2 regions of the Jeotgalibacillus aurantiacus genome follow, and region 1 is predicted to be linked to the other one. Evidence: predicted binding sites of a transcription regulator. Region 1 holds the regulator's gene; the other holds the start of a gene.

What was found. Region 1 encodes NrdR, which represses ribonucleotide reductase genes. Its sites were predicted from a motif close to AACACNATATATNGTGTT; they were not measured.
Region 2: the regulator NrdR is predicted to act here: its motif matches at 12,195-12,212, upstream of H7968_RS05155 (vitamin B12-dependent ribonucleotide reductase).

What each region holds. Positions count from the first base shown of each region.
Region 1 covers NZ_JACNMS010000004.1:145,524-160,464, reverse strand. The annotation lists gene H7968_RS13625 (dUTP diphosphatase) at 1-399, opposite strand, end outside; gene H7968_RS13620 (sigma-w pathway protein ysdB) at 516-911, shown strand; gene H7968_RS13615 (DUF1294 domain-containing protein) at 1,280-1,549, opposite strand; gene rplT (50S ribosomal protein L20) at 1,670-2,029, opposite strand; gene rpmI (50S ribosomal protein L35) at 2,071-2,259, opposite strand; gene infC (translation initiation factor IF-3) at 2,282-2,782, opposite strand; gene H7968_RS13595 (YusW family protein) at 3,293-3,760, shown strand; gene thrS (threonine--tRNA ligase) at 3,813-5,744, opposite strand; T-box leader at 5,822-6,049, opposite strand; gene dnaI (primosomal protein DnaI) at 6,115-7,053, opposite strand; gene H7968_RS13580 (replication initiation and membrane attachment family protein) at 7,053-8,429, opposite strand; gene nrdR (transcriptional regulator NrdR) at 8,487-8,948, opposite strand; gene H7968_RS13570 (cytosolic protein) at 9,019-9,402, opposite strand; gene speD (adenosylmethionine decarboxylase) at 9,937-10,317, opposite strand; gene H7968_RS13560 (glyceraldehyde-3-phosphate dehydrogenase) at 10,911-11,948, opposite strand; gene coaE (dephospho-CoA kinase) at 12,144-12,746, opposite strand; gene mutM (bifunctional DNA-formamidopyrimidine glycosylase/DNA-(apurinic or apyrimidinic site) lyase) at 12,760-13,632, opposite strand; gene polA (DNA polymerase I) at 13,653-14,941, opposite strand, start outside.
Region 2 covers NZ_JACNMS010000002.1:79,083-94,023, reverse strand. The annotation lists gene H7968_RS05225 (hypothetical protein) at 1-523, opposite strand, end outside; gene H7968_RS05220 (stage III sporulation protein AF) at 523-1,029, opposite strand; gene H7968_RS05215 (stage III sporulation protein AE) at 1,040-2,143, opposite strand; gene H7968_RS05210 (SpoIIIAC/SpoIIIAD family protein) at 2,143-2,556, opposite strand; gene spoIIIAC (stage III sporulation protein AC) at 2,569-2,775, opposite strand; gene H7968_RS05200 (stage III sporulation protein AB) at 2,794-3,309, opposite strand; gene H7968_RS05195 (stage III sporulation protein AA) at 3,306-4,214, opposite strand; gene efp (elongation factor P) at 4,384-4,941, opposite strand; gene H7968_RS05185 (M24 family metallopeptidase) at 4,963-6,021, opposite strand; gene aroQ (type II 3-dehydroquinate dehydratase) at 6,008-6,466, opposite strand; gene H7968_RS05175 (YqhR family membrane protein) at 6,504-6,962, opposite strand; gene H7968_RS05170 (DUF1385 domain-containing protein) at 7,192-8,139, shown strand; gene H7968_RS05165 (SA1362 family protein) at 8,240-8,626, shown strand; gene H7968_RS05160 (patatin-like phospholipase family protein) at 8,618-9,493, opposite strand; gene H7968_RS05155 (vitamin B12-dependent ribonucleotide reductase) at 9,578-12,121, opposite strand; gene H7968_RS05150 (lipoate--protein ligase family protein) at 12,774-13,610, opposite strand; gene H7968_RS05145 (rhodanese-like domain-containing protein) at 13,741-14,121, shown strand; gene gcvPB (aminomethyl-transferring glycine dehydrogenase subunit GcvPB) at 14,390-14,941, opposite strand, start outside.

The DNA of each region.
Region 1 (14,941 bases):
CGTCCCAATTTTTAAATACCGATCCCACATTCCATCGTAATTAAATTGGCTCTGATAGCTTCTGAATTGAGTAACTGAATGGTAAAAGTCAAGGAACAGGTCGCTCAAATCACTGCCAGAATGCACTTCTGCCTGATCTGTATATCTTAATTCCAGATCAAGCCCGATAGACAAAAGAAAATGGATCCCGTCCACATATTCCTCTAGAATGACTGATCTCTCGGATGGGCCTTTTTTGCTCCAGAATTTAAAACATCTCGTTTCATTAGCCAGCTCTCCTGCTTCAACGAGCAGCGCGAGTATTTTTTTATCCGTTACTTCCTGTTTTTCAATATTATTTTCACGCTCAATAAAGCGGTCAAGTTCAAGTTGCATATCATACAATTTAGTCCAGTTCATCATTTTCCCTCTCCTTCTCTGTTCAGTGTATCAAAATCACAAAAAAAGAAAAGAAAATTGGAACCTTTTTATCCCTCGGTACGTATAGAGGACAAGGATTGTTGGGGGGCGTTTAAATGGTTGTTCTTTTGCTGAGGCTGATTATACTTGCAGCTGTTCTTTATCTTATTTATAAGGGATTTAAATATTTGTTTGATCCGAAGAGGAAATTGGAGCTTGCCCACGAAAAAGCAGATTATTATTTTCATGATGATTCGAATAATCCACGTAAAAATTTCTTTATTACTTATAAAGGTCTGATGTTTCAAGGTGAAAAATATCTGGGTGAAACGGAGCGTTCATTTGATGTTGTTTCGATTTTCATCTGGCCGCATGACCCTTCCAGACTGCAGGGGTTTACGATTGAGGATTTCCGCTTTCTTGAAACGGAGGTTCGCAGCAATTATCCCCACGCCAGGATTGATTGGAAGAGTCCGATCAGGGAGCTGCTTGAAAAGGATCGGATGGAATGAATCCATTGAGTAATTTTTTGCAGTAGATCATTTGCAGGCAGGTGTTGATAGCAGAATGATTTCTGTCACTAGACAACACATATTTGTAGATAGAAAGCCTTCTAGGACTGGAATTGTTGAGAGCACTTAAAATCCTGTCGGTAGATACGTTATTTCTGTTGATAGCACTCAACGATCTGTTCATATCACCAAAGAATCTGTCGATAGATCAACTTCTACTTCCTAAAGCTGAACAGCGATTTTCACAAGCGTGATTGTCATCTGGCCGTTTTTCACAAAAAACCAGTTATCTCAAAAATGGTATAATGCAATCCCAAACAAAAAAAGATAGGAATTTGACGCAACTCAAAGTCAAATCCCTATCTTTTTTACTGCCAGTAATAGGTATAAATCAGAAGCCCTCCATACACGATTACGAGAAATGGAAGTCCCATGGAGAAGTTACGGTGTCTTGTCTTGTGGTGAAAAAACTGCATGCCAAGCCAGCTGCCGAGCGCTCCTCCTGCGAATGCAACAAGCCACAATGTTTTTTCTGGAATACGGTACTCATTTTTCTTAGCCTTCTTTTTATCGATCCCCATCGTAGCAAATCCCGCAATATTGATTAACAGTAAGTATCCCAAAAATAGCTGATTCATTCATATTTCCTTTCTTTACATATGATCAATGCTTCATTATCTATTTCAGTATAGAACAGATCACGCGGCATTTAAAATAAAAAAGAACTGCTCCGTCAATCGGAACAGTCCCTTTAATTATTACTTGTTAAGTTCAGCTTTTGCAGCGTCTGCAAGCTGTGTGAATGCTTTTTCGTCAGCTACAGCAAGCTCAGCAAGCATTTTACGGTTTACTTCGATACCTGCAAGCTTAAGTCCGTGCATTAAACGGCTGTAAGAAAGTCCGTTTGTACGAGCTGCTGCGTTGATACGAGTAATCCAAAGCTTACGGAAATCACGCTTTTTCTGGCGACGGTCACGGAAAGCATAGTTTCCTGACTTCATTACCTGCTGGTTAGCTACTTTGTATAGCGTATGTTTTGAACCATAATATCCTTTAGCGAGTTTAAGAACTCTTTTTCTACGTTTACGAGAAACGATTCCACCTTTAACACGTGGCATAGTGATTACCTCCTAATAAATCTTTGTTCTGTATTTTAAAATTAGATCATGTTTTTGATGCGCTTGTAATCGCCTGAAGACACAAGAGAACCTTTGCGAAGCTTACGCTTAGCTTTTGTAGACTTGTTAGCGAAAAGGTGACTAGTGTATGCACGTGAACGCTTAAGTTTTCCAGATCCAGTCTTTTTGAAACGCTTAGCTGATCCACGGTGAGTTTTCATTTTTGGCATGAGTAGTATCCTCCTTAAATCATTACTTTTCGATCGTTGGTGCAAGCATTAAGAACATGCTGCGGCCGTCCATTTTAGGTTTTGATTCCACTGTTGAAACGTCTTTGCATTCCTCAGCGAAACGCTCTAAAACCCGCTGTCCGATTTCCTTGTGCGTGATCGCACGTCCGCGGAAACGGATGGACGCTTTTACTTTATCCCCTTTTTCAAGGAACTTGCGTGCATTACGAAGCTTCGTGTTAAAATCATGCTCATCAATCGTCGGACTTAGACGAACTTCTTTCAGATTGATAACCTTTTGATTTTTACGTGCCTCTTTTTCTTTCTTCTGCTGCTCGAACTTGAATTTACCGTAATCCATGATACGTGCAACAGGCGGCTTCGCATTTGGTGCAACAAGAACCAGATCAAGGTTTACACGCGCTGCAATATCAAGGGCTTCGTTCTTGGATTTAATACCAAGCTGTTCGCCGTTTTGATCGATTAAACGTACTTCGCGTGAACGGATTCCTTCGTTAACCATTACGTCTTTGCTAATAGTAATCCACCTCCGGATTGATTTGAGAATACTCGGTTTGCGCATAAGATTAGTGCTTTAAGACATAAAAAAAGCCGGAAACCACATTAGTTCCCCGCATCCATGCATGCCGATACATACTTTATGTATGTACGTACTGCGTGTTACCTGTCAGCTACTGCTGTGCCGGTCAGGTGAGAAGCGGGTGCCTCTTCTTGTACACAAATTCGTATTCAATTCACTCATGCTATTGTAACGCAGCAAAAGTCTGCTGTCAATCCTTGTTCGTAATTAAATCAACATGATTGATCATATCAAATGATTTCGGATGTCGCAACAGTTTTTTGGATTTTTTTAATGAATGGTCCTTGTCTATTTAAACAGTCTTTCGTAAGATGATTGATCATGTTCCTAAAATGATGACGAATGATGTGTCTACCTGCCTTCTCAAACTGCGTTTAAGTTTGCTGAAACAGGCTAAACTGACTGTAAACCAACCAGAACGGAGGCACACAATTGAAATACACATATACCCTTACCACAATCGCCACCATGACCTTTCTTCTTGCAGCCTGCGGTGATGATGAAACAGTCAATAACCCTGCCCCCGAAGAAGAACAATCAGGTCAACAGTCTGACAGCGGATCTTCACAGGATAACACTGACATACCTTATTTAGAGTTTGACATTGATGTCGATTATGAAGGAAATGATAATGATTTTGAAACGACTTACGATGCAGAAGGAGAAACGATTAAAGCTTCTTTTGAAGATGAACAAAATATGATGATGCTCTCAGGAGATGACGCATTTCAAGAGATGCAGCCTGTTTTAAGCAGCTTCGAATTTACAGTGGATACACCCGATGAAGAAGTGATCAATGCTGTTATTGAGGGGTTCGAAATTGAAGAAGGCTTCCAGTCTATCGATGTTGAAATTAAATTCGAAGACGGAACAGAAAAAGATTATGAACGTGAAGCATAAGAGAAACCCGGCTGCCTGATTAAGGTGCCGGGTTTTATGTGTCAAACCTTTATTATTTCCTGATGTCCTTTTTAAGAACTTCTGCAAACGCCTCTAACGAAACCGTTTCAGAATCCTGTTCTCCATATTTACGGACATTCACTTCATTATTTTCCGCTTCTTTATCTCCCACAACAAGCATATAAGGGATCTTCTTCATCTGAGCTTCACGGATCTTATAACCCATTTTTTCATCACGGCTGTCAAGCTCCACACGTGCGCCTGCAAGCTGCAGCTCTTCCTGCACCTTTTTCGCGTAGTCAAGATGGATCGATGGTGAAACAGGAATGACCTGAACCTGAACAGGAGACAGCCACACAGGTAGTGCTCCCTTATGTTCTTCAATCAGGAAGGCAACAAATCGTTCCATTGTAGAAACAACTCCGCGGTGAATAACAACCGGACGGTGCTGCTTGCCATCTTCACCGATATAATTCAGATCAAAGCGCTCAGGCAGAAGGAAGTCAAGTTGAACAGTTGAAAGCGTTTCTTCCTTACCGATCGCTGTTTTCACCTGAACATCAAGCTTCGGTCCGTAGAAAGCCGCTTCACCCTCTGCTTCAAAGTAGTCATGGCCCATATCGTCCATAGCTTCTTTCAGCATCGCCTGAGCCTTTTCCCACATCTCATCGTCATCAAAATACTTCTCTGTATCCTCCGGGTCACGGTAAGAAAGACGGAATTTATATTCATTTAATCCAAAGTCTTTATATACTTCTTCGATCAGACGCACAACGCGCTGGAACTCTTCCTTGATCTGATCAGGACGCGCGAAAATATGAGCATCATTTAATGTCATGGCACGCACACGCTGAAGTCCTGAAAGTGCACCTGACATTTCATAACGGTGCATCAGACCAAGCTCTGCAATACGGATCGGCAGCTCACGATAGCTGTGAATGTCCTGTTTGTACACCATCATATGGTGCGGGCAGTTCATCGGACGGAGGACAAGTGTTTCATTATCCATCTCCATTGGGGGGAACATGCCTTCTTCGTAGTGGTCCCAGTGACCGCTTGTTTTATACAGCTCAGCACTGCCTAATGCAGGCGTATACACATGGTCATAGCCAAGTGAAATTTCTTTATCTACGATGTAGCGTTCAATTGTACGGCGGATTGTCGCACCCTTTGGCAGCCAGATCGGCAGACCTTGACCAACAAGCTGAGAGCTCGTGAACAGGTCAAGCTCCTTTCCGATTTTACGGTGGTCACGCTGCTTCGCTTCTTCAAGCATCTGAAGGTGGTGATCAAGATCTTCTTTCTTAAAGAAAGCTGTTCCGTAAATACGCTGAAGCATTTTATTATCGCTGTTTCCTCTCCAGTAGGCACCGGCCACGCTTAACAGCTTAAATTCCTTAATATGTTTTGTTGAAGGAACGTGGATACCGCGGCAAAGGTCAAAAAATTCACTTTGCTTATAAATTGTCACGTCTTCATCAGCCGGAATCGCTTCAATCAGCTCCAGCTTGTAAGGATCATTGATCTCTTCGAAACGGCGAACCGCTTCCGAGCGGCTGACAACCTCACGCTCCACATCAATGTTATCCCCAACGATTTTTTTCATTTCTTTTTCAATACGCGGAAGATCCTCTGTTGAAATAGATGACTCAGTATCAATATCGTAGTAGAAGCCACCTTCAATCACAGGACCGACACCAAGCTTCGCATCCGGGTAAAGACGTTTAACAGCCTGTGCCATCAGGTGAGCAGCGCTGTGACGCATAACTTCAAGAGACTCTTCATCATCAGGCGTTAAGATTGCGACTGTCGCATCCGCTTCGATCGGTGTGCGAAGATCGATCAGCTCACCGTTCACTTTACCTGCAACCGCTTTTTTCTTCAGTCCTGAAGAAATGGATGAAGCAATTTTCTCAACAGATGTTCCTTTCGGATACTCCCGGCTATTGCCATCTGGAAATGTAATCAGCATGTTTTCTTCCATCATTAACACTCCTTTTTGATTTTGCATGGACTCTCGCCTTCATGCTTTTTTATGCATATAAAAAAACCCCATCCCTGGAAAGGGACGGAGTTTTATCAAACCCGCGGTTCCACCCTTTTTTCTGAACAGACTGCATTCAGAATCTCTGGTTCAGCTAACGGGCTGCATCCGGTACAAATTACTGAAAGGTTCACTCGTACGGCTCAAGGGTGGTAAAGTCATTCCGCGTCATGAGAGGCTTGCAGCCGTGTCCTCTCTCTCTGAAAATCAGCCAAAATGATTCATGTCCCCATCAGTGCCTTTAAAAATATCTAATTCAAATGTATAAGGACATTTTAGAGCAGTCCTTTTCCAAAAGCAAGAGGGTTTTTTAAGAATGGCGTTTATTTTTGCCCTTCATTTCAACAGGTATAGAGAGAAATTTAATTCTTTCCATGATTCTCGCTGCCTTTACCGGTTCTTCCTCTCCACGCTGTGAGAATGTCAGGTGATGCTCAAGCCCTTCATAATCGAAATTGGAGCTGAAGAAAGTCGGAAGCCCCTCTGCCATTCGGTACTGCAGAATCGTCCCGAGCACTTCATCGCGCGCCCAGCTTGAGATTGATTCCGCCCCGATATCATCAAGCATAAGAATAGATGCTTTTTTTACGGCATCCACTTTCCCTGCAAACGATTGATCTCCTAATGACTGTTTCATTTCCTTCAGAAACTCCGGGAAATATAAAATAAAGCTTGCTTTGTTCTGGTTCTTCAGTTCGTTGGCAATGGCACCAAGCAGATAGCTTTTTCCTACACCGAACTGCCCGTAAAGATACAGGCCTTTATAATGTTCAGGGTCCTCTGTCAATCTTTTCACAAGGTCCTCAGCCATTTGCAACGCCTTCATCCGGGATGGGCTGTCCACATCCACCTGATCAAAAGTTGCCTTCAGAACATCCTTTGGAACATACATGCTTTGGATCAGCTTTTCCGTTTCCTTCTGCTCACGGGCTGCGAGCTGTCTTGGACATGGCGCATACTGTAGGTCAATAAAACCATTCTGGATGATCAGCTTCGGCTCATATCCCTGCATCGTATTTTTACATTCTCCGAGGCTTGGACAGTCCGCACACTTTACAGAACGGTTCATGTACTCGTAAAGCTTAATCATTCCCTGATCCACAGCATTCCTGGACAGGTTATCCCGGTTTTGCTGAAGAAAATGCTGAACCTCCGGATTGGAGGCAATCTCTTTTTTCATCATTTCATATCTCTGCTGGAACTGATCGGAACCTGACAGACGCCTGATCGTCCGGTTAATTGGATCCATTATTCATCACCTGCCATGCGTTTTTTCATTTTACGCTCTTTTAAATACCGTTCCCGCTCTTTTAAGAATTCCGGATCGGCCTCATCTTCTTCTGAATCGCTCTTGGAAGTAAACCAGTCCGGCAGCTTTTCCTTCCGGATCGTCTTTCCTTTTTTAGATGGCTGCTGCCCGCCTGATTTTTTCCAGGTCATATAGCTTTTATATTCTTTTTTCGCTTCCTCCATCGCTTCTTCTGCGGTCTGAATACCCGACCTTACCCAGTGATTGGCGATTTGTTCAGCGAAGCCTTTTGTCAGCTTCATATTCGTTCTCAACAGGACGAACTGAAGAAGGACATTCACCACTTCCTGAGGCAGCTTTTTCTCATAAAGAAGGGTCTCAATCAGTTCAAGCTCGGATCTCGTCGGATCGACACCTTTTGAGGCGTCCGATAATACCTTTACAGGAGATGCTGTCTTAAGATAATGCAGAAGACTGTCTTCTGTGTTCATTTCCGTGACAGGCTCCTGCGCAGTGCTTTCCTGTGCTTTTGCTTTGATTGATGGCAGCGTCCCTTTATTTCTGAGCTGGAAAACATCACGGCATGCCTTCCTTAATTCGTGTACATCAATCTGATCCTCTTCATTCAGCGCCGATAAAATCGGATTTTTCATATCTGTTTCAGTTAAGCCGTAAAGGACGGAAAGCTTTACGACCATTTGCTTTACCTCATAAGTAAGTGCTTTCCGGGGCACCAATGCCTCTGATAAACCCGCAAGCAGCAGCTGAAAATCAAATCCCTGAAAATCGGCAGGGACTCCTTCATTTTCAGCCCGATAAAGAACGGTTGTGTTTTTCTCAGGTGTCTCCGATTTTACAGGGGACAGCTTCATGTCCGACTCAAATACATCCTGAAAGCTCCGGGTAATATCGGTGTAATTTTCAAGGCTTTCAAAAGGGACGGAAAAAACCTTTTTCAACCTTTGAAACTGAGCACTGCCAATTTGTTTATATAGAAAAACACTCAGCATCGGGTCCTCAAAAAACAAGCGTGCACTCAGTGGAGGCTGAAGTTGATAAAGATAGGATTTCTTATCAGCCGATCCATGACGGTAAGTCTTTAAGAGTCCCATTCCCTCCAGACGCATCCTCGCCTGAAACACCTCATCAATGGAAAATGACAGCATTGACATGAGGGATCCATGACTGTAGCCGGCACTCTCAAGCTGATTTTTGTCTACCTCCATCCACAGGAGATTGTAAAGACTGACTGCATCCGGTCCTACGAGCGGCTGATATAAAAAAGTCAGTATTTCCCTGTCATGATGGTTAAGCTGACCATTCAGCTGGATTTTATATTCATCTGAAGGCTGTATCTCTTTCCATCTGTTCGTCATACACTCAGACCCTTTCCATTCAGACAAAAAAAGAGAAGAGGAAGACCTCTCACTCTCTTATGTACGTTCTTTATTCATCAGTTCTTTTAATTCCTCAATAAATACGTTGATGTCCTTAAACTGTCTGTAGACAGATGCAAACCGGACATAGGCGACCTCATCAACCTTTGACAGCCGGTCCATGACCATCTCGCCGATATCAACAGACGGGATCTCTGAAATACCCTGATTGCGCAGCTCCCGTTCAATATCTCCTGAAATCTTCTCCAGGTTTTCAAATGGAACCGGTCTCTTTTCACACGCTTTAATCAGACCTCTGAGAATTTTATCACGGCTGAATTCTTCACGTATGCCATCTCTCTTCACAACAATCAGCGGAACTTCCTCCACTTTTTCAAACGTCGTAAAACGGTAGTGACACGATTCGCACTCTCTTCTTCTGCGGATTGATCTGCCTTCATCAATCTGACGGGAGTCAATTACTCTCGTATTATTTTCATGGCACGAAGGACATTTCATTTCACCAGCTCCAAATTGGGTCTATTTCTTACTATGATAGCCAAAAAGGAGAGAAATCACAAGGTAGCCTTTAACGATCTGACTCCCGCAGCTCCCTTGACATAGCCTGATAACAGGCGAGCACTTCCTCTTTCAGCTTCGGATACGCACCGCCAACAATCGTCTGGTCCGTGGAAATCTTTAAGTCAAGCGCCGTATGAATCGGTCTTGTACTCACAACCGTCGCAATAATAAACATCGAAGGCTTTTTTGTCCGATTGATCATAATCTCCCCATGATCCTTCGATTCCGATGAGATATCATACCCTTCACCAGAAAAATACTTTTTAACCTGATCATACACCTTATCAAACGAAGCTTTGTAATAACGCGTTTCAAGCTCTTTATCAGCGTGCGAATCATGCGTCTCACACTCTGAGCTGAAGCGCTTAAACATCCCTTTTAAACCTGCCAACGTCATTCCTCCTCTAAACTCTGTATATCCATTCTATCAGTTTTTGTCGAATAAATAAAAACACACGTCAAAACGCCACAAAAGACGTTTCAAATTATATGTACGGTTTAAAAATCATTGCTTATCCGTTTTGTTTCCCTTACCTTTCCTTAACATCATAAGATTTGAAGATCCCACAAGAGTCGGCCTTGTATTTTTCTATTACTAACTGCCTTAAGAAAATGTAATACGTTTCAAAGAGGGCAGGGCCGCAGCCGGAGACTCCTGTGGCGGAAAGGGACAGGTGAAACCATTGTGCGAAGCACAAGGGGTTCACCGCCCGGCCACGGAAAGCGTAGGCTGCGGCCCTGCCCGGCTTTTTATACTTCTCCTATCACTAACCCTAAGAAAATGAATTGCTTCTCAAAGAAGGCTGGACTCATCAGAAGACTCCTTTGGCGGAAAGCGACAGGTGAGTCCAGCCCGATTTCACCATTTAATAAGTATATAAAAAGAGGATGCACAAAGGCATCCTCCTGAACGGTCAATATTCTATTAAACGGCACTAATAGCAGGTTTACCAACTTTAACAGGACCCATGCCTCTTGGCACTTCAACAGTCTCACGTGTTTGTGCACCAAGCGCTTCAGCGATATAATCTGCTGCGATTGTCGGATCCAGGTCCCCGCATGTGTATACGTCAATACTCGCGTAACCATGCTCCGGGAAGCTGTGAATTGTAAGGTGTGATTCAGAAATAATCACAACGCCACTTACTCCCTGCGGTGCAAATTTGTGAAATGCCACTTCTCTGACTTCTGCTCCTGATTTCAGAGCAGCATCGACAAATGTCTGTTCGATTAACTCCATGCTGTTTAACTTTTCAAAGTCACAGCCCCATAATTCTGCAATTACATGACGACCCATAGTTTCCATTGATCGTTCCCCCTTAACAAAATTTGAACTCATCCGGTTGGTCAGACACTGACTGCCACGGGGGAAAGTTAGTCCGATGAGGTCCTAACCCTTTAAGCAGAAAGTTATGTTGTGTGGAACCGAAATAAGATCACGAAAAACAGTATACGTTTTTTTGAAAGGTTTTGCAATAACTTGTTTTGAAATAGAGATATGTAAAAGGTTATTTTTAGGATTGTCAATGACAATGTTAGAACGCTTCCACGCGCGAGAAAGGAGCTGATGATATCACCCGGACTTGCGAGATTTCTTTAAAATGAAATCTGTAAATGTCGATAGCACGATCCGCACTGTCGTAAGGAGGACAATGGTTGTTGATCGCACGCTTTATATTGTTGATAGTCCTCCGCAGTGGATTGGTTTTGTCGTTAGCAGGGATGTAAATGTTGATAGAAGGCTTCGAATCGTCGATAGACCTCAGATTACTGTCGATAGAGACGCCAGTTCTGCTGATAACAAAAATTTGAACCATTCGTTTCACTCGCACCAGCTATTACAGGAAAAAAGACTCTGCCATATAAAAAACTCCTGCCGCCATGGCAGGAGTTTTCATCTTATGAAGCCGTTACTTCTCTATGTGACTGATCCATCTGGTGAGCGAGGTGCTGAACGAGGTCAACGACTCTGCATGAGTAGCCCCATTCGTTATCGTACCATGCAAGTACTTTAACTTTTGTAGCCCCCATGACCATTGTGGACAGACCGTCGATGATCGCGGAGTTTGGATTTGTGTTGAAATCAATCGATACGAGCGGTTCTGCTGTAAATGCAACAATCCCATTCAGTTCATTTTCAGCAGCGCGTTTAAAAGCTGCGTTCACTTCATCCACTGTCACTTCCCGTTTTACATCTACAACAAGATCAACGAGCGATACGTTTGGTGTTGGAACGCGCAGCGCCATTCCGTGCAGTTTACCCTGAAGGTTCGGCAAAACTTTTCCTAACGCTTTCGCTGCACCTGTTGAAGTCGGGATAATAGACTGTCCGCATGAACGTGCACGGCGCAGATCCTTATGCGGATTATCAATGTTTTTCTGGTCGTTCGTATAGGCATGCACAGTCGTCATAAGACCGTTTTCAATACCGAATTCTTCATCAAGAATTTTTGCTACCGGAGCAAGACAATTTGTCGTGCAGGAAGCATTTGAGATGACATCGTGCTGGTGAACATCAAGTGCGTCTTCGTTAACGCCCATCACAATCATGACATCTTCCTGTTTACCAGGTGCTGTTAATACAACTTTCTTAGCGCCAGCGTTTAAATGAAGAGCTGCTTTATCACGTGCATTAAATTTCCCTGTAGCCTCAATCACAATATCAATTTGAAGACGTGCCCACGGAAGATTCTCCGGGTTACGGTCATTTACAAGCAGAATTTTCTTTCCGTTTACAGTTAATGAATCCTCGTCAGCGGACACTTCAGCCGCAAACGCTCCATGAGTGGAATCATATTTAATGAGGTGCGCAAGTGTTTCCGGAGGGTAGCTTGCATTGATGGCTACAAGATTCAAATTGTCCTCCATAATCGCTTTTCTAAACACCATTCGGCCAATGCGGCCAAATCCATTAATGGCAATGTTCGTTTTTTTCATGAGGATCCCCCTAATAATGTTATACTTATAATCAAAATAACTAAAAATAGTATAACATATTAAAAGCGTTTGCAAAGACCTAATTGGTATTTTTCACGATTTTGCCAATCTTATGTTTTGCAACATAAAAAGCCGGTGCCGCTCAAAAAGAGTCGGCTCCGGCTTTTAAATGTAAGTATTTTTCAAACCTCAATATTATGGTTTCAGATCCCACTGTTTAATCACTTCATCCAGCTGTCCGATCGTATCAGCCAGGTCACCGCTGTTGTCGAGAAAAGCATCAGCCAGCTGTTTTTTCTCTTCAGCTGGAATCTGTGACTGAATCCGGTCCAGTGCTTCCTGCTCTGAGTATCCGTTGCGATCCATCAGACGCTTTTTTTGCACAGCCGCTTCTGCATACACAACAAGGATTTTCTCAACCATCCATTGCAGCTTACTCTCAAACAGCAGTGGAATGTCTAAAAAGATCGTGGTCTTACCTGAAGCAAGTGCTTCATCCTTTTGTCTGAGCATGTCCTGCCTGACAGCAGGGTGAACAATTTCATTAAGCTTTTGACGCTGATCCGGGTTGCGAAAAATTTCGTTCCCCATTTTGACACGATCCAGTTCACCGTTTTCAAGGAAAAAGTCGTCACCGAACACTTCCCTGATTTTCAGGTTTGCTTCCTGTCCCGGTTCCACCACTTTTTTTGCTGATTGATCCGCATCAATGACGGTAAACCCTCTATTTATCAATTCGTTCGCTACCGTACTTTTACCGGTAGCGATACTTCCGGTCAGTCCAATGATCATGTGCAACAAATCCTTTCTGTTAACGCTGGCATTTCGGACAGTAGTGAGACGTACGGCCACCGATCACGGCTTTTTTCACTTCGTATCCGCATAATGGACACGCTGATTTTGCGTACATTTGCAGTCTTTCCTGCATCCCGCCTGCTTCACCATTGACATTACGGTAGTCAGAAATACTGCTGCCACCCGCTTCAATGCCTTCTTTCAACACGTCCACAATATGGCCGAACAGCTCTTTTTTCTTCTGAAGACTTAAGCGCTCCGTCTTTCTTTTCGGATTCACCCTCGCCCTGAACAGTGCTTCGGTTGCGTAAATATTGCCGCAGCCTGCAATGACTGAATGATGCATAATCGATTCTTTGATCGGCTTTTGGCTGAATCTCGTCCATTCCAGCGCTTCTAAAAACCGGCTCTCAGCATCGGCATCAAAAGGCTCCGGACCGATGGCAAGGAGAGGCGGGTGATCAGACTGATCTTTAAGATGCCTCATCTCACCGAATCTTCGGATATCCGAGTACACGAGCAGCTGCTCATTGGAAAGGGTAAAAATGACGTGCACATGATTCCGGAATCTGAGCTCCCCAATTTCTTCTACATCATTCACGACAAACCAAGCCCCGGTCATGCCTAAATGGGACAAAATCCATTCAGTACGGTCATCTTTTTTCAGCCTGAACAATAAATATTTGCTTCTCCTGTCTACTGTTTCAATCTCGGCATTCATAACTGAGCTTCTGAAATAGTCAAGACCTTCTCCTTTAATAACCGCTTTTCTCCCTGATTCGTGGGCATTGATGACCGTTTGGGAAAACACAGTTTCAACAATTGTCAATCCCGCAATTTTAGGTGTGAGGCCCCTTTTTACATGTTCTACTTCGGGAAGTTCCGGCATCCTTACCCGCTCCTTCCACTTTATTTAGCATCGTACCAGGTGTCGCCGTATGAATAATCCACCTTCAGCGGAACGGATAACTCAACAGCCGCTTCCATCACTTCTGGTACGAGTTTTTCAAGCTTTTTCACTTCATCCTTCGGACATTCAAAAATCAGTTCATCGTGTACCTGGAGCAGCATTCGGGCTTTCAGGTTTTCACGATTCAGCGTTTCATCCATTTCAATCATGGCCTTTTTGATAATGTCTGCGGCGGTTCCCTGAATCGGAGTGTTCATCGCAGTCCGCTCTGCAAAACCTCTCACGTTAAAATTACGGCTTGTGATCTCCGGGATATATCTTCTGCGATGCAGCAGCGTTTCCACATACCCTTTTTGTTTCGCTTCATGAATAATATCGTCCATGTATTCTTTTACTTTCGGATAGCTTTCAAGGTAACGTTTAATAAATTCCGCTGCCTCTTTCCTCGGAATATCCAGGCTTTGCGAAAGGCCGTAATCACTGATGCCATAGACGATACCAAAGTTAACGGCTTTCGCATGACGGCGCATATCGGACGTGACTTCCTCTTTTGCCACACCAAATACATCCATAGCCGTCTTAGTATGAATGTCCAATCCCTCATGGAACGCCTCCTTCAGCCCTTCATCGTCTGAAATATGGGCAAGCACACGCAACTCGATCTGGGAATAATCCGCCGCGAACATGACCCATCCTTCTTTTGATGGCACAAAAGCCTGACGGATTTTACGCCCTTCCTCAAGACGGATTGGAATGTTCTGCAGGTTAGGGTCCGTTGAACTCAGTCGTCCAGTCTGGGTCAGCACCTGATTATAGCGTGTATGAATTTTATTTGAATCTTCATGGATGACCTTCAGCAAGCCCTCAATATAAGTTGATTGCAGCTTACCAAGCTGTCTGAAATGCAGAATATGTTCGATCACTTCATGTTCAGGCTTGAGTTTTTCGAGCACATCCGCAGAGGTTGAGTATCCTGTTTTCGTTTTCTTAAGTGCAGGAAGCCCCATTTTTTCATACAGAATGACGCCAAGCTGTTTTGGGGAATTGATATTAAATTCCTCACCCGCAATGCGGTAAATGTTCTGCTCAATTTCCTCAAGCTTTTCTTTCAGTTCAACACCCATCTCTTTCAGCCGTTCAATGTCGACTTTCACCCCTTTTTGTTCCATCGAAGCCAGAACCGTGGCAAGAGGCAATTCAAGCTCTTCAAAAAGGCTGTACCGCTCGTTTTTCTTTAAGGATTCAATACATGTTTCTTTAATGTTCCCAATCGCAGCCGCTTTTCTCG
Region 2 (14,941 bases), on a different contig from region 1:
CTTTTGATACGGCTTCTGCAATCTGTTTTTTTACTTTTGCCTCTTGTCCATTTTCAGCCACAATCATGACACCTGTTATCGCCGGTTTTTCTATGTAACTCAACACGGGTGCCCCCTGCTGTGACTGGTTCCCGAAAACGAGCTGCGAGGTCATCGAGTTCCGGTCAGCCGCCGAGCTGAATCCTTCCTTCTGATCCTCGGACTGATCCTGCTGCGTCGTTTCATTACGGGCAAAAATCTTTTTTTCACTTGTCCCCAACGTCACCATGACTTCCACTTTGTTTGTTCCAAGTGCTTTTTTCAACATGGCTTCCAGTCTTTTTTCAGCTTCGTTTTCAAGCTTTTTGATCTGCTCGAACTCTTCCTCCGTCTCGCTTACAGGAATCGTGGTCACTTCTTGTTCAGAGGGCTCTCTTCCCTGTAAAACGAGGATCAGCCCGATGATCAGCAAAAGCAGAATCAATGGCCATTTCTTTTGAAACGTCGGATCTCTTGATGAAAACAGCGTCTTCAGCTTGTCCATCATTCCCTCCCCGGTTGTTCGTTGATATGATAAATGATCTGGTCATTCTCCATTTCCCACAGCGCTGCCAGCCGCTCTTTCAGATTTCTGCCGCTTTCAAATCCCCCTTTAATATAGATGTGAACGTTCGAACCGTCATTTAATCTGACGGCCTCAACCCGGCATTCACAGTCTGTTTCCAGTGCTTCCTGCGCCTGTCCTCTCAGTGCTTCTTCCGCCTGCTCTAATAAATATGTATCCCGCTTGTCATTCATTCCATCAATTATTTGTTCTCCCCGTTCGCGTTCTGATTTTAACCACGCTGTATTAAAAAAATTGTGCATGATCAGGTGATGCTCTGATTCATCCATCAGTGATTTGACCGGGGTGATGAGCCATAGCAGGAAAAACAGTCCTGCAATGAGTCTGATAAACGGTTTCCACGAGTCTGATGGCGCAGCAGCACTTGCCAATATGAGTAATACTATCAATACAAGCAGCTGAGAAGCCCAAGAATAAAAGGTCACATCCATCACCTCACCTGATCATTAGCGGAATATTACTGACGAATAAAAGGATGATGATCGCCAGAAAGAAATTGCAGCAAATAAATAATAGAGCAGCACCTATATGAAAAAGACCTTTGCTGACCGCATCAACCGCCTGAATTAAAGAAGGGTGACCAACCGGCTCCATCACAACAGCTGACAGCCTGTACATCAGCGCAATCACCAGAATCTTTATGGCTGGAAACAGCACAATCATCAGCAATAAACAGGCACCGGCAAGACCGATCGCATTTTTAGCCAGGACAGAGGAAGCGAGCAGAAGATCTGCCGTATCCGATACGACTTTCCCAACGAAAGGTATAAATGTTCCAACCATCGTTTTCAAGGACTTAGCCGCTACACCGTCCGCTACAGAAGCCGTTACGGTCTGAACTGATAATATCGTGGTCGAAATGACAGCTGATAAGCCGAGGATCCACAACCCGAGCTGTCTGCAAAAGGCAGCGAATTTTCCTGTATTAAATGAGCTGGAGAACGTATTGGCGAGATCAAAAAAGATCGCCAGAATAAAAAGCGGGATAATGACCGTTTTGAGAAGCAGCATGGAAAAATGAATCATGGCGAGCATGATCGGATAGGAGACGGCAGATGAAGCAGGTCCGCCTGAAAAGGTAATCGACGCCATATACAAAGGCAGTAAGGCATAAAGAAAATCACCCATCATATGAAGCGCATCATAAAAATATTCCAGACACTTCTGTATACTTTTAATGACTGTCATCAGGAGCAGACCGGTTAAAACCAGCGGACTGACTTCCGCTGCAGCCTGATGAGAAAAAGACTGGTGCAAAATCTGAAGAATCGATCCGATCACCAGGAATAACAGCAGCCAAAAAATGATCTGCATATTTTCAGCGATCTGATGAAAAAAAAACATCGAAAAACCTGAAAACCATTCTGTGAACGTTTCTGACGGATTGGTAACTGCTTCAAAAAATGTTTGTTTTGAGAGCTCCGGCATGTACTCACCATAATCCACGGACAGTTCGTCCCAATATTTGAGCCACGTGTCATGTTCCGGGGCCATAAGCTGATCCTGCTTCATCTGCTCCTGCTGTATGGGTACACTCATCAGAACGGCTCCTTGGCGAACTGATCCGGCAACAGCATTAGCATATTTTCCATTAATTCAATAAAAACCGGGAACGCAATCATCAGAATGATCATTTTGCCCGTCCATTCAATAATGATGGCGAGTAGAGGCTGATCCATCGATTTTAATAGATGGATGCAGATTTCTGATAAAAATGCGATGAGCAGTACTTTTAGCAAAATGGATGAATATTCTCCGAGACCCGGAACATACCCCGCAAACTGATGAAGCATCGTGACAGCCATTTTCAAAGCGTGCAGGAGCTCTGTCAGCAGTAAAACACTCCCGCAAAGCGTCAGCAATATGGCAACCTGCGGCGATCGTTCTTTAATGACAAGCGCTAAAAATCCGATTAAAAAACAAATCCCTGCAGTCCGGATTAACTCCTCCATCGGCAGCACACTCTATTCATAAAACATAAGGACGGAACGGACAGCACTGAAAAAAGTATCAAGTGCCTGCAGCACAATAAACAGCACGTATATAAAGCCGAAAAACGCAAGCCACTGCGCATATTCTTTCTTTCCCGCCTGATCCAGAACAGTGTATAAAAAGGCCACGACAAGTCCCACTCCTGCAATTTTAAATAATATGTCTGCATCTATGATCACCTGCTACCTCTCCTGTCATCAGCTTAAAAGCAATATTGCGAGCAGACCGCACGTCACCCCGGCAACTCTGTATATTTTTACAAACTTCCCCTCACGCTCAAGCGCCTGTTCATATCTTGCCTGTAAACCTGATACCGTAAAGTTAAGATCACGCTCCACCATCTCGGCATTCATCCCCTGAAACGCCTCACCAATCCTCATCACCCAGCTTACATCCTCAGCATCCAGGCAGGAAAATTCACCGGTTTGCACAACCGTATCCTTCCATATTTCAGGAAGCGGCTTATCCTCCTGTCCCATGTTTGCTTTCAGCGCTCTAAAAAAAGGAACGAGCAGAGAATCTGACTGTTGCTGGTAGCGGATGATTTCCATCATGGACGTTTGTCTGCCGGAGACTTCTCCAAGCATCCAGTGGCACGCTCTCACAATATCAAGTAAAACGAGCCTCCTCTTTCTTAAAATGGAAGCCCTTCGCATACCTTCAAGTGTAAAACTGACCACAATACAGCCTGCACCTATGGCAAACATCATCATTTTTCAACCTCTTCAATCGCTTCACCCTGAAACTCAAGGAGATAATGATCACACGTACAGCGCAGTGTGAAATGGACAGTCTTTTCTAATAGTTCCCGGAATCCGTTTTTTTTCAATAGATCATCATAGCTGCTGGCGTGTGCCGTCATAAAAAGAATGACACCTGAAGCGACTGCTTCCTTGATCGAACCGAGATCCTCAAGACTTCCGATCTCATCCACGATCATGACGTCAGGACTCATGCTCCTGACCATCCATTGAATGCCAAGTGTTTTCGGACACTTATCGAGCACATCCAGACTCAGCCCAAACGTCAGCTGCGGAACCCCCTGCCAGGAGGCGGCAATTTCTGACCGTTCATCTACAACACATACCGTCCTCAGAGGAATGTCAGTTATTGTCTCAGATCCCCCTGAAAGAATCCGGGCTGAATCCCTCAAAAAGGTCGTCTTCCCACTTCCCGGCATCCCGTAAATAAGTAGATGCGGCAACCTATCAGGTTCTCTTGTACAGAGAAGCTTTAGAACCTGTTCTGCACATCCGATTTTTTCATGGGCAATCCGGATCGCAAAGGATGTGACATAACGGAATGCCTGAACCTGATCTGTTTTTGACGCCACTTCACCTGAAAGGCCGACCCGATGCCCTCCTTTCAGCGTAATAAATCCGGATGTGATGTCTTTTGTATGGGAGTATAGGGAATAGCTCGTCAGCCTGTCCATTAAATAAAAGCAGTCATCCTCTGTCACTTCATAATGAATTTCCTTTCTCTGATTCAGCCCGATCAGTTCAATATGACGGTTCATACGGATCCTGATTTCATGCCAGCCGGTAAGCGATTCACCCGCAGCGGGCAATATGTATTCCTGCAGATTTCTGGTGAAAAGCGAGTAGATCATATGCATGTGCTGATACTCCTTTTTTGAGACACTTACTTTTACGTTCATTCTATGGTGAGCAGCGGTAATTATGACGAAGAGCTTTTTGCCCTCAACCATCCTCATGACTGTTTACACACAAAAAAGTCCGGCATCTACGCTTGCAGCGTAAATACCGGACTTTTTTCAAATGCTTTTATTTTCTTGAAACGTATGAAGAATCAGTCGTGTTGATGACCAGAACGTCACCTTCGTTAATAAAGAAAGGTACGTTTACTGTGAGACCCGTTTCCACTGTAGCCGGCTTCGAACCGCCACTTGTTGTATCACCTTTAATGCCAGGCTCAGTTTCAACTACTTTCAGTTCAACTGTGTTTGGCAGTTCAACCCCAAGTGTTTCAGCCTGATACATCATGATCTGTACTTCCATGTTTTCCTGAAGAAACTTCAGTTCGTATTCGATCTGTGCAGCAGGAAGTTCAATCTGCTCATAAGACTCGTTATCCATAAATACGTGCATATCTCCATTGGCATAAAGATACTGCATGCGGCGGTTATCAATTTGTGCTTTCGCCACTTTTTCACCTGCACGGAATGTTTTTTCCTGCACAGCACCTGTACGAAGATTACGCAGCTTTGAACGGACAAAAGCCGCTCCTTTACCAGGCTTCACGTGCTGGAAATCCATTACACGCCAGATTCCGCCATCTACCTCAATAGTTAAACCTGTACGAAAATCGTTTACTGAAATCATATTTGTTCCTCCTGTATCAAATTATAAAATAAGCAATTCTTTTGTTGAATGAGTGAGTGTTTCATTGCCATCAGCCGTCAGCACCGTATCATCCTCAATACGTACACCGCCGATTCCAGGCAGATAAATACCCGGCTCCACTGTCACAACCATATTTTCTTCAAGGACGATATCAGAACGGAATGACAGTCCTGGTCCTTCATGAACCTCAAGACCAATCCCGTGCCCGAGGGAATGTCCAAAATAATCCCCATATCCTTTTGAAGCAATGTAATCACGGGCAAGTGCATCCGCTTCTTTTCCGGTCATCCCAGGACGGATCCCATCCATTGCCTTCAGCTGTGCATCCAGCGTGACCTGGTAAATTTCCTTCAGCTTGGCATCCGGCTCACCAACGGCCAGTGTACGGGTCATGTCTGATACATACCCCTTGTGCAGCGCACCATAATCAAGCGTGACAAAATCACCCTTTTCAATGATCTTATCGCTTGCAACACCGTGCGGAAGAGCAGAACGGTGTCCTGATGCAACAATAATATCAAAAGACGATGATACTGCACCGGCTTTGCGCATGAAGAACTCCAGCTCATTTGACACCTCAATCTCGCTCTTTCCAGGCTGAATAAAGTCGAGAATATGCTTAAACGCCGCGTCTGCTATGTCCGCAGCTTCCTTTAATATCTTAATCTCAGAATCTGTCTTAATCAAGCGGATTTTTTCAATGACACCTGACAGCGGAACAAGTTCTGCATCAATTGATTTTTCGTAGCTTCTGTAAGTGCTCAGAACGAGGTGATCTGATTCAATCCCAAGCTTTTTAATACCAAGCCGTTTACACTGGGAGGCGATTTCTTCTGTGATCGGACCTTTATGTGTAATGACCGTGAATCCCTGCGCCTGTTCCTCCGCCTGTTCTGTGTAGCGGAAATCAGTAATAAAAACGGCTTCATCAGCTGAAATCAGAACGGCACCTGCTGAACCGGTGAAATTCGTTAAATATCTTCTGTTATATGTACTCGTGATCAGCATTCCATCTGCCTTACCTGCAAGCTCTTTACGAAGTTTTTCAAGCTTCATCATTTCCAACTCCCTTAATCATCTGTTTTAAAGCGTAGAATCCGAGTTCATAACCGTACACGCCAAACCCCGCAATCTGCCCTTTTGCTTCAGCCGCAATAACGGACTGATGCCTGAATGATTCCCTGGCATGAATATTTGATATATGTATTTCTATAACGGGTAAAGAAACTGCTGCTACAGCATCACGAAGGGCATAACTCGTATGCGTATAAGCTGCCGGGTTAAACAAAACCCCTGCATATGAATCATCCTCTGCCTGATGCAGTGCATCAATCAAATCGCCTTCATGGTTTGACTGGACCGCATGAAAATCAAAGCCATATTTCTCAGCGAGCGCGCCGATTCTTTTTTCCACAGATTCGAGCGTATCAGCGCCGTAAATATCCGGCTCCCTTTTTCCGAGGCGATTCAGATTCGGTCCATTTAAAAGCAGGATTTTTTGCATACACTGTCCCCCCACAAATTCACTCCACGCTATTGTATCACAAAGCACCTGAAGTCTCACTATCCTGCTCATATGGTTCGTGATAGGCTATGGAGTAACCTGTAAAAGCACCGTGAAGAATAAACAGCGACGTCATGGAGATGACAGTATGGGCCTCCAGCTTAAGTGGATTCATGGCCGCGTCTGCCAGCCACCCTCCAGCAAAGATCAGCAAAAGCAGGATCAGATTCACAATCACCCCGGGGATAATAGATTCCCCCGTTTTTATGAATGATTTATATAAAAACGCCCACACGATAGAGATGAGACAAACAATAAATAATAGTTGGAGCTGATTAAGCCAATTCTTTTCCCAGTCCGGAAAAACAGAAAGCAGCCATTCGTTTTCTATAAAATGAAAAAAGGTATAAAACCGGTTCATTAAATAAAAAAGGACGCCTGCTGTTAGTCCCGTCCAAAAAGTAAGCATATTAAAACTCATAGTAGGAAACTTCATTTTGATTACCTCCGTTACATGGTTAATTTTTATTGGAATGGTAAAGAATAAGTTCTGGATATAAAATATAAATAAAAGTCGCGCCTGTGCACGATCACTTTCAAGAAGTATTCCCAAAAATGAAATTATTTATTGCAGATAACCTCATACGGCTAGTAGAAAGGCTAATTTTTTAGTAAACTGGAGTTACCTTATATAAAGGAATGTTTTGGATAGGCTGGTGTAATAGATGGCAAACAATCAAAAGCCTGCATATGGCGGGCAGGCTGTGATGGAAGGCGTAATGTTCGGGGGTAAACGCCATACGGTCACTGCAATCAGACGGAAAGATCAATCAATAGAATATTTTCATCTGCCGCGCAAGCAAAAGCCGGCGTTTCAAAAAATGAAAAAGATCCCTTTTCTTCGGGGAATCATTGCACTCATTGAGGCAAGTGCCAATGGAACGCAGCACCTTAATTTCTCAAGTGAACGCTTTGATGTGATGCCTGAGGACGACGAAAAGGTTCAAGAGGAACAAAAAGCATCAAAACTCGAAATGATATTTGGCATTGCTGCGATCGGTGTATTATCCTTCCTTTTCGGGAAGTTTGTCTTTACACTGATTCCCGTTTTTCTTGCCGATGCGTTCAGCTTTATCCTTCCGGGTAAATTCGAGCAGATTTTACTTGAGACCACGTTTAAAATCGTGCTGCTGCTTGCATACATTTATTTCATCTCACTGACCCCATTAATTAAGCGGGTGTTTCAGTATCACGGTGCGGAACATAAGGTCATTAATGCCTACGAAAACAATCTTCCGTTAACCGTGGAAAATGTTCAATCACAGTCAAGACTTCATTACCGCTGTGGTTCAAGTTTTATTCTATTTACGGTTATTGTCGGGATGTTTGTGTATCTTTTAGTGCCGGTTGACCCGCTTTATGTGCGTGTATTAAACCGTATTGCACTGATTCCGGTTGTTCTTGGCATTTCATTTGAAGTACTTCAGCTGACAAACAAAGTTCGGTCAGTACCTGTTCTCAAATACCTCGGTTATCCGGGCCTGTGGCTTCAACTACTGACAACGAAGGAACCAAAAGATGATCAGGTGGAAGTAGCCATTGCTTCATTTAATAAAATGCTTGAAGTGGAAGAAGCGGCTGAGTCAGGTTTAAAAAAGGCTGCACTTGTCTAAACTATTAAAAAAGGCTCGTGGGGGACGGAGCCCCTGTTCCTTTTAAAAAAGCCGGCGTGCATTGCCGGCTTCGCATGACGAGCTGTAGGAGGTGGCTGTAATGAGTGGAAGAATGATTTTCGCTTCAGTCGTTGTGATTTTAGGAGTAATTGGTCTGATCAGTATTCTCGTAACAGATCCGGGAAGACTGTTAAGCATGATTTTGACGTATGCGGCGATTGCCCTCGTCATTTATGTCATTTACCGTATATGGATGAGCAGAAGAACAGACCGCCGGGAGCAGCAGGCATTTAAAAAAGCAGCAAAACAGTCGAAGAAGAGATACCAGACTCCGGCCCCTCCTACCCGAATGAAAACGGCGGCAAAGAAAACACAGGCAAGAAAAACGACACCTGCCAAAAGAGCTTCAGCAGCCCGGATCGGTGCACCAAAGCTCACAGTCATAGAAGGAAAAAAAGGAAAGAAGAAAAAAAGAATGTCACTTTAAGCCTTCTTTCTCTATAAATTCTATTGTTTTTGCACGCCCTGATCGGATCAGGGCGTGCATTTTTTCCGGTTTCAACTGAAAGCCCGCTGTTGGAATTGGAGGCGTTTTGACAACAACCCATCTGAGTCTCGGGTTTTTCTTAATGAATCTCTGATCATGCGCTTCCTTCATTGTATGAAAAAGTGCCTCGTATAACTCCACTACATTATCAATTTTTCGTGTAGACCCTACTTCTTCAGCTGTCAGCTGAAACCCGAAGAGCGGCACCTGCTGTTCCTTTTCATCAAATAAAAACACCGGAAAATTACTGAGCACCCCACCGTCTACAATATAATGAACCTCTTTACCTGATTTAAGCTTAACCGGTTCATAAAAAAACGGCAGTGAAGCGCTCATTCTGACGGCTTCAGCTATCGTTAAATGCCTCTTATCATTTGTATAACGCTTTATGTCATCTGGTAAAACGAGCATTTCACCATCTGTCAGATCAGAAGCAATCATTCGCAGCTTTTCATAGGGTAAGTCCTCAAAATATCTGATTCCTTTCTCAAACAGCTTCCGGTCCATCCATTCTTTAATGCCGTCCCCGGAATACAGTCCTTTCTTCCAGTAAAGTAACAGCCACCTTAAAATCGTTGGAGTCCGGTTCATCTTTTGTTCAGCACGGGCAAACATCGACAGCTCCGGAAGCATTTTGATCAGATCCTCTGAGCTGTATCCTGCACTGACGAGCGCTCCGATCACTGCGCCGGCACTGGTACCCGCCACTTTCCTGATGGTAATCCTGTATTCCTCCAAAGCCTGCAAAACACCAATAAACGCCAGTGCTTTCACACCGCCTCCTGAAAAAACGACATCTGCCTGCACACCCTCACCCCTTTTGGTTTATGATATGCGGACGACAAAAAAGAAGAAGGCCGCATTGGACCTTCTTCTTTTTTAAACATTTATTTATAATCCACACTTCAACTGTGCGTTACAGTTTGTGCATGTGTTACAGCCGCCGATTTCTTTCACTGTTCCTTTTCGGCAGACCGGGCACGTGTTTCCGATCTCAGAGCCGATTGTTACATTTGTCGAGCGCAGATCCTGAATCGTATCTACGAGTACAACGTTTTGCTTTCTCTTTGGCTCGTCCTGCTTGTTTTCTTCTGCTTTCAACGTCAGTACCTGGCTGTCCCGGCTGCCGTCAACATAAACCGTTCCACCTTTTGCTCCACCGCGGTACAGACGCTCATACACGCTTTCCACCTGTTCAACAGAGTAACCTTTTGGTGCGTTTACTGTTTTTGAAATAGAGCTGTCAATCCAGCGCTGGATGACACACTGTGTATCTGCGTGTGCTTCAGGTGAAAGCTCCATCGCTGTCACAAAAAATGACGGCAGGTTTTCTTCTGATGCACCAGGGTTCAGCTCCAGATATTCTTTGACGATGTCCGCTTTCACCTCGATGAATTTACCAAGACGTCCACTGCGGTAATAAGTAAATGAGAAGTATGGCTCAAGGCCTGTAGATACGCCCACCATTGTACCCGTACTTCCCGTTGGAGCGACAGTCAGCAGGTGAGAGTTCCGGATACCGTGTTCCACGATCGCACTTCTCACATCTTCAGGCATCTTTTTCATATAACCTGTTTCAGTAAAGGCCTGGCGCAGCGCACTTGTTTCTTCTTCTGTTTCACCAGCAAGGAATGGGAACGATCCTCTTTCTTTTGCAAGCTCTACTGATGTCTTGTAGGCCGTAACGGCAATTGTCTCAAAAATCTCATCAACGAGTTTGTTGCCTTCTGCTGTACCGTATTCTTTTTCACAGTAAATAAGCAGATCTGCCATCCCCATCACACCAAGTCCGACACGTCTCTCACCAAGTGCCTGCTTTTTGTTGTCTTCAAGGAAATACGGTGTCGCATCAATGACGTTATCCTGCATGCGAACACCAACTTCAACCGTTTGCTTCAGACGTTTGAAATCAACCGTTTTATTCTTCTTATCCGCGAATTCTGCCAGGTTTACGGCTGCCAGATTACATACAGAGTATGGAGCCAGCGGCTGTTCACCACATGGATTTGTCGCTACAACCTGCTGACCGTATGCTTTTGCATTCGTCATGTCATTGGCATTATCAATAAAGAAAATACCAGGTTCCGCTGAGTACGTTGCACAAATATTGATCAGGTTCCAAAGCTCTTTCGCTTTAATTGTACGGTATGTTCTTACCGCATTACCCTGCTCCTGCCAGCGTCTCACATCACCGACTTCATGCCAGTTTTCATTGTAGTTTTTCATCTGCTCGGCCGTGTAATTTTCTACATCCGGGAATCTTAATGCATAGTCTCCGTCTTCTTCCACTGCTTTCATAAAGTCGTCCGTCAGACAGACTGAAATATTGGCACCTGTAAGAAATTCAGAGTTATGAACAGCATAAGTTCCGCCTTCAGCAAGCTTTTCTTTCGCATCATCAATAATGGACTGATTAAAGCCGCCGAAGCCTTCGATGTTTTCATAATTGGCAATGCTTTGATACATGGCGGCTTCCTGCTCTGTTAAAGGCGTAAACTTAAGTTTTTCCTGTGCGATCTTTTTGATAAAATCATCCTGAGTTGTTTCAAGAAGGAAACGCAGAATTCTCGGATTTTGCATCTTGGAGATAATAAATTCAATGATGTCAGGATGCCAGTCCGAGAGCATAATCATTTGTGCCCCTCTGCGTGATCCTCCCTGTTCAACCAGGTGCGTCAGCTTCGCAATATCATCCAGCCATGAAACAGAACCCGAAGATTTGCCGTTTACGCCTTTTGCCAGTGTATTGCGCGGGCGCAGTGTCGAACCGTTTGTCCCGACACCACCGCCGCGGCTCATGATTTCCATGACCTGCTTACGGTGATCTGAAATCCCTTCTCTTGAATCCTGAATGAAAGGCATTACGTAACAGTTGAAAAATGTAACGTCTGTCTCCGCTCCCGCTCCATAAAGCACGCGGCCCGCAGGTACAAAACGCATATTGGAAAGCTCTTCGTAAAACTTTTTTGTCCACTGTTCACGAAGCTCAGGTGTTTTTTCAACTGCTGCGAGACCCGTTGCATTACGCAGCGCAATCTGTTCGTAATAAACTTCAAGCGGTTTTTCAATGACATCAAGAGATCTGACAACAACACCTGACTCCATCTCTTTCGGTGTATCAAGGGAATTTCTGAATTCTTCTTCAATCAGCACATGTGCCTCACGCCTGTTCCAGTCAATACTCTGAATAAAACCAAGTCCACGAGCAGGAAATTTCGGGTCTTCACGGATCGTCAGAACAACAAAGTCCCCTTCTCTCAGTGTCTTCTTTTCAGTATCTTTAAATGAATAGCGGTCAAGCATGACCAGTCTCGACACACCTTTATGTGTTTTCGACATCTGATCTGTAATTTCGTGTACCTGAGGGAACTGTTTAATATCCCGGTTCAATGCCTCTTTGTTGAGTTTAGGTACTGAAGTAGATAATTGTGCCATTTGTGTCTCCCCTTCATGATTAAATATTAACTATTTGTAGTTTACTCTTCCATTACCCGAATTTCAATTATAAAACACAACATATTGTGTTTTTATTTTTCACCTAAATACTATATATAGTTTTTTCGGTCAAGCAAAAGATTTTGTCAAATGCTCAATTATAAGAAAAATGAACAAAACACGAGAAAACGCAGTGTTTTTTATAACATTTCCCCAATTTTCGACCAAATCGGAGCTTGAGTTTCAAACAGCATTTCTTCCTTAATCTAGAAATCAACAGCCACCTGCATTTCTCTTAAAGGAACCTATGCTATCATTTAAACAAAAAGAAAAAAATGAGCTTTTTAGCTCATTTTTTAAGGTATTGTTTGACAGAACCGTGCCAGGACATTCCTCCGCTTTCCTTTGTCTAGCTTCGGCAATTAGCCCTCGAGGTCATAAGTCAAAGATGAACGAGGGCGAAGATCAGCCCTCTTTTCATCTTCGCCTTATGCTTGTCGGGGCTGGACGAGTCGCCTCCGCTTTTCCAAGGCCGCGCGGTGAGCCAGCTAGCGCTCTGCGCTAGGCTATCTCACCTGTCGCTTCTCTGCCGCAGGAGTCTCCGGAATGTCCTGGCACTATATAGATGATTCTCATTTTTTAAAAAACAATATTATCTTTGATAGTTCCAGTCATCACTTAAATATTTCTTCTCCATAATGGACTCTACTACACGCAACTGTTCGTCTGACAGGGTGTAGGGAACGAGTTCAATATTCAGACCCTTTTCAAATCCTTTATGGAAGGCTGCTTTCGCCTCTTCAAAAGTGACCGGAACCTTTCTTAGTTCATTGATCGCCACCGCTTTATCTGAAAACGCCCGCATCATCCGTTCTTTTACCCGTTCACTTGGATAGTTGAACAGGCTGAACAGCTGCTCTGTGTCAAGGTCGAGCAAAATGGAACCGTGCTGCAGGATCACACCTTTTTGTCTTGTCTGGGCACTCCCAGCCACTTTTCGTCCTTCCACAACCAGCTCATACCAGCTCGGCGCATCAAAGCATACAGCGCTTCTTGGATCTTTAAGCTGTGCTTTTTCCTTTTCTGAATCCGGAATTGCGAAGTAGGCATCAAGCCCAAGTTCACGGAAACCGTTCAGAATGCCTTCAGAGATGACACGATATGCTTCCGTTACAGTATGCGGCATGTCGGGATGCTCTTCAGATACAATCACGCTGTAGGTCAGCTCTTTATCATGAAGCACTCCCCTGCCACCGGTCGGTCTTCTGACAAATCCAAGACCCTGTTTTTTTACTTCATCCAGGTTAATTTCTTTTTCTGCTTTTTGAAAATAACCGATCGACAATGAGGGAGGGTTCCAGCCGTAAAAACGGATAACAGGCGGGATTTCCCCCTTGCTGTGCCATTCCAATAGCGCTTCATCCATCGCCATATTAAAGGCGGGACCGCAAAATCCTGAATCAATAAAGTACCACTTTTCTTTTTCCAACATGATCACCTAACCGTCTATTCAAATATTATTTTCATGTATCCTGATGTTTCTTATATTTTTCTTTGAACTATTAACCTCTGACCCCTATAATAAAGAATAGTGCTGAAAATAGAAAGGGGTTAAAAAGTTGGAGTCACTTTATGTACTAATCGCTGTCCTTGCTGCGATCATTCTTTATTCAGTCTTCACCTATTTCCGTCAGAAAAAGATTTTAAAGACGCTGACAGAAGAGGAATTCAAGAACGGTTACCGCAAAGCACAGCTGATTGATGTCAGAGAACAGCGTGAATATGATGGCGGTCATATCCTTGGCGCCAGAAACATTCCACTGTCTCAGCTAAAAATGCGCCTCGGCGAAATCCGCGCAGACAAGCCCGTTTATCTTTACTGTCAAAACGGCATGAGAAGCGGACGCGCTGCCCAGCTGCTTCACAAAAAAGGTGTAAAAGACCTTTACCAGCTACAAGGCGGATTTAAAAAATGGACAGGTAAAATTAAACGCAAATAAAATAATTTGTTTCGATTAATCATAACCATCCCACAAAAAGTCAAAAGCCTCCGTTACAAAAGAGGCTTTTGACTTTTTTTAATTGACCGCTTTGTATGTATTAAACACATTTCTATAGACTGAGTACTTCAAGTGAATGGGAGATCCCCGGGTCAGGTGAAACCGGCTGAAGCGCAGGCTTGTTCACCGCCCTGCCGTAAGCGGAGGCTCGTTCCGTGACAACTTTCAATTCAAAAAACCCCCTGAAAAAATTCAGGGAGTTTTCCTTTTATACTTCAACTGCTTCTTTTTTAGTATAGCGGAGAATCGGCTGTCTTGCTGCTCTTGTTTCGTCCAGTCTGCTGATCACAGTTGTGTGAGGAGCCTCCTGTACGATTTCCGGATTCTCTTCTGCTTCTTTCGCAATCTGGATCATAGCATCAATAAATGAATCCAGCGTTTCTTTTGATTCCGTTTCAGTCGGCTCAATCATAATACATTCCTCAACATTCAGCGGGAAGTAAATGGTTGGCGGGTGGAAGCCGAAATCAAGGAGTCGTTTAGCGATATCAAGCGTTCTGACACCAAGCTTTTTCTGTCGCTTACCGCTTAATACAAATTCGTGTTTACAATGACGGTCAAATGGCAGATCGTAATGTTCAGCCAGTCTTCTCATCATGTAGTTGGCATTGAGAACAGCATATTCACTGACTGCTTTCAGACCATCCGGCCCCATTGTGCGGATATACGTATAGGCACGAACGTTGATGCCGAAGTTTCCGTAATACGGCTTAACACGTCCGATTGACTGAGGACGGTTATAATCAAATGTTAAAACGCC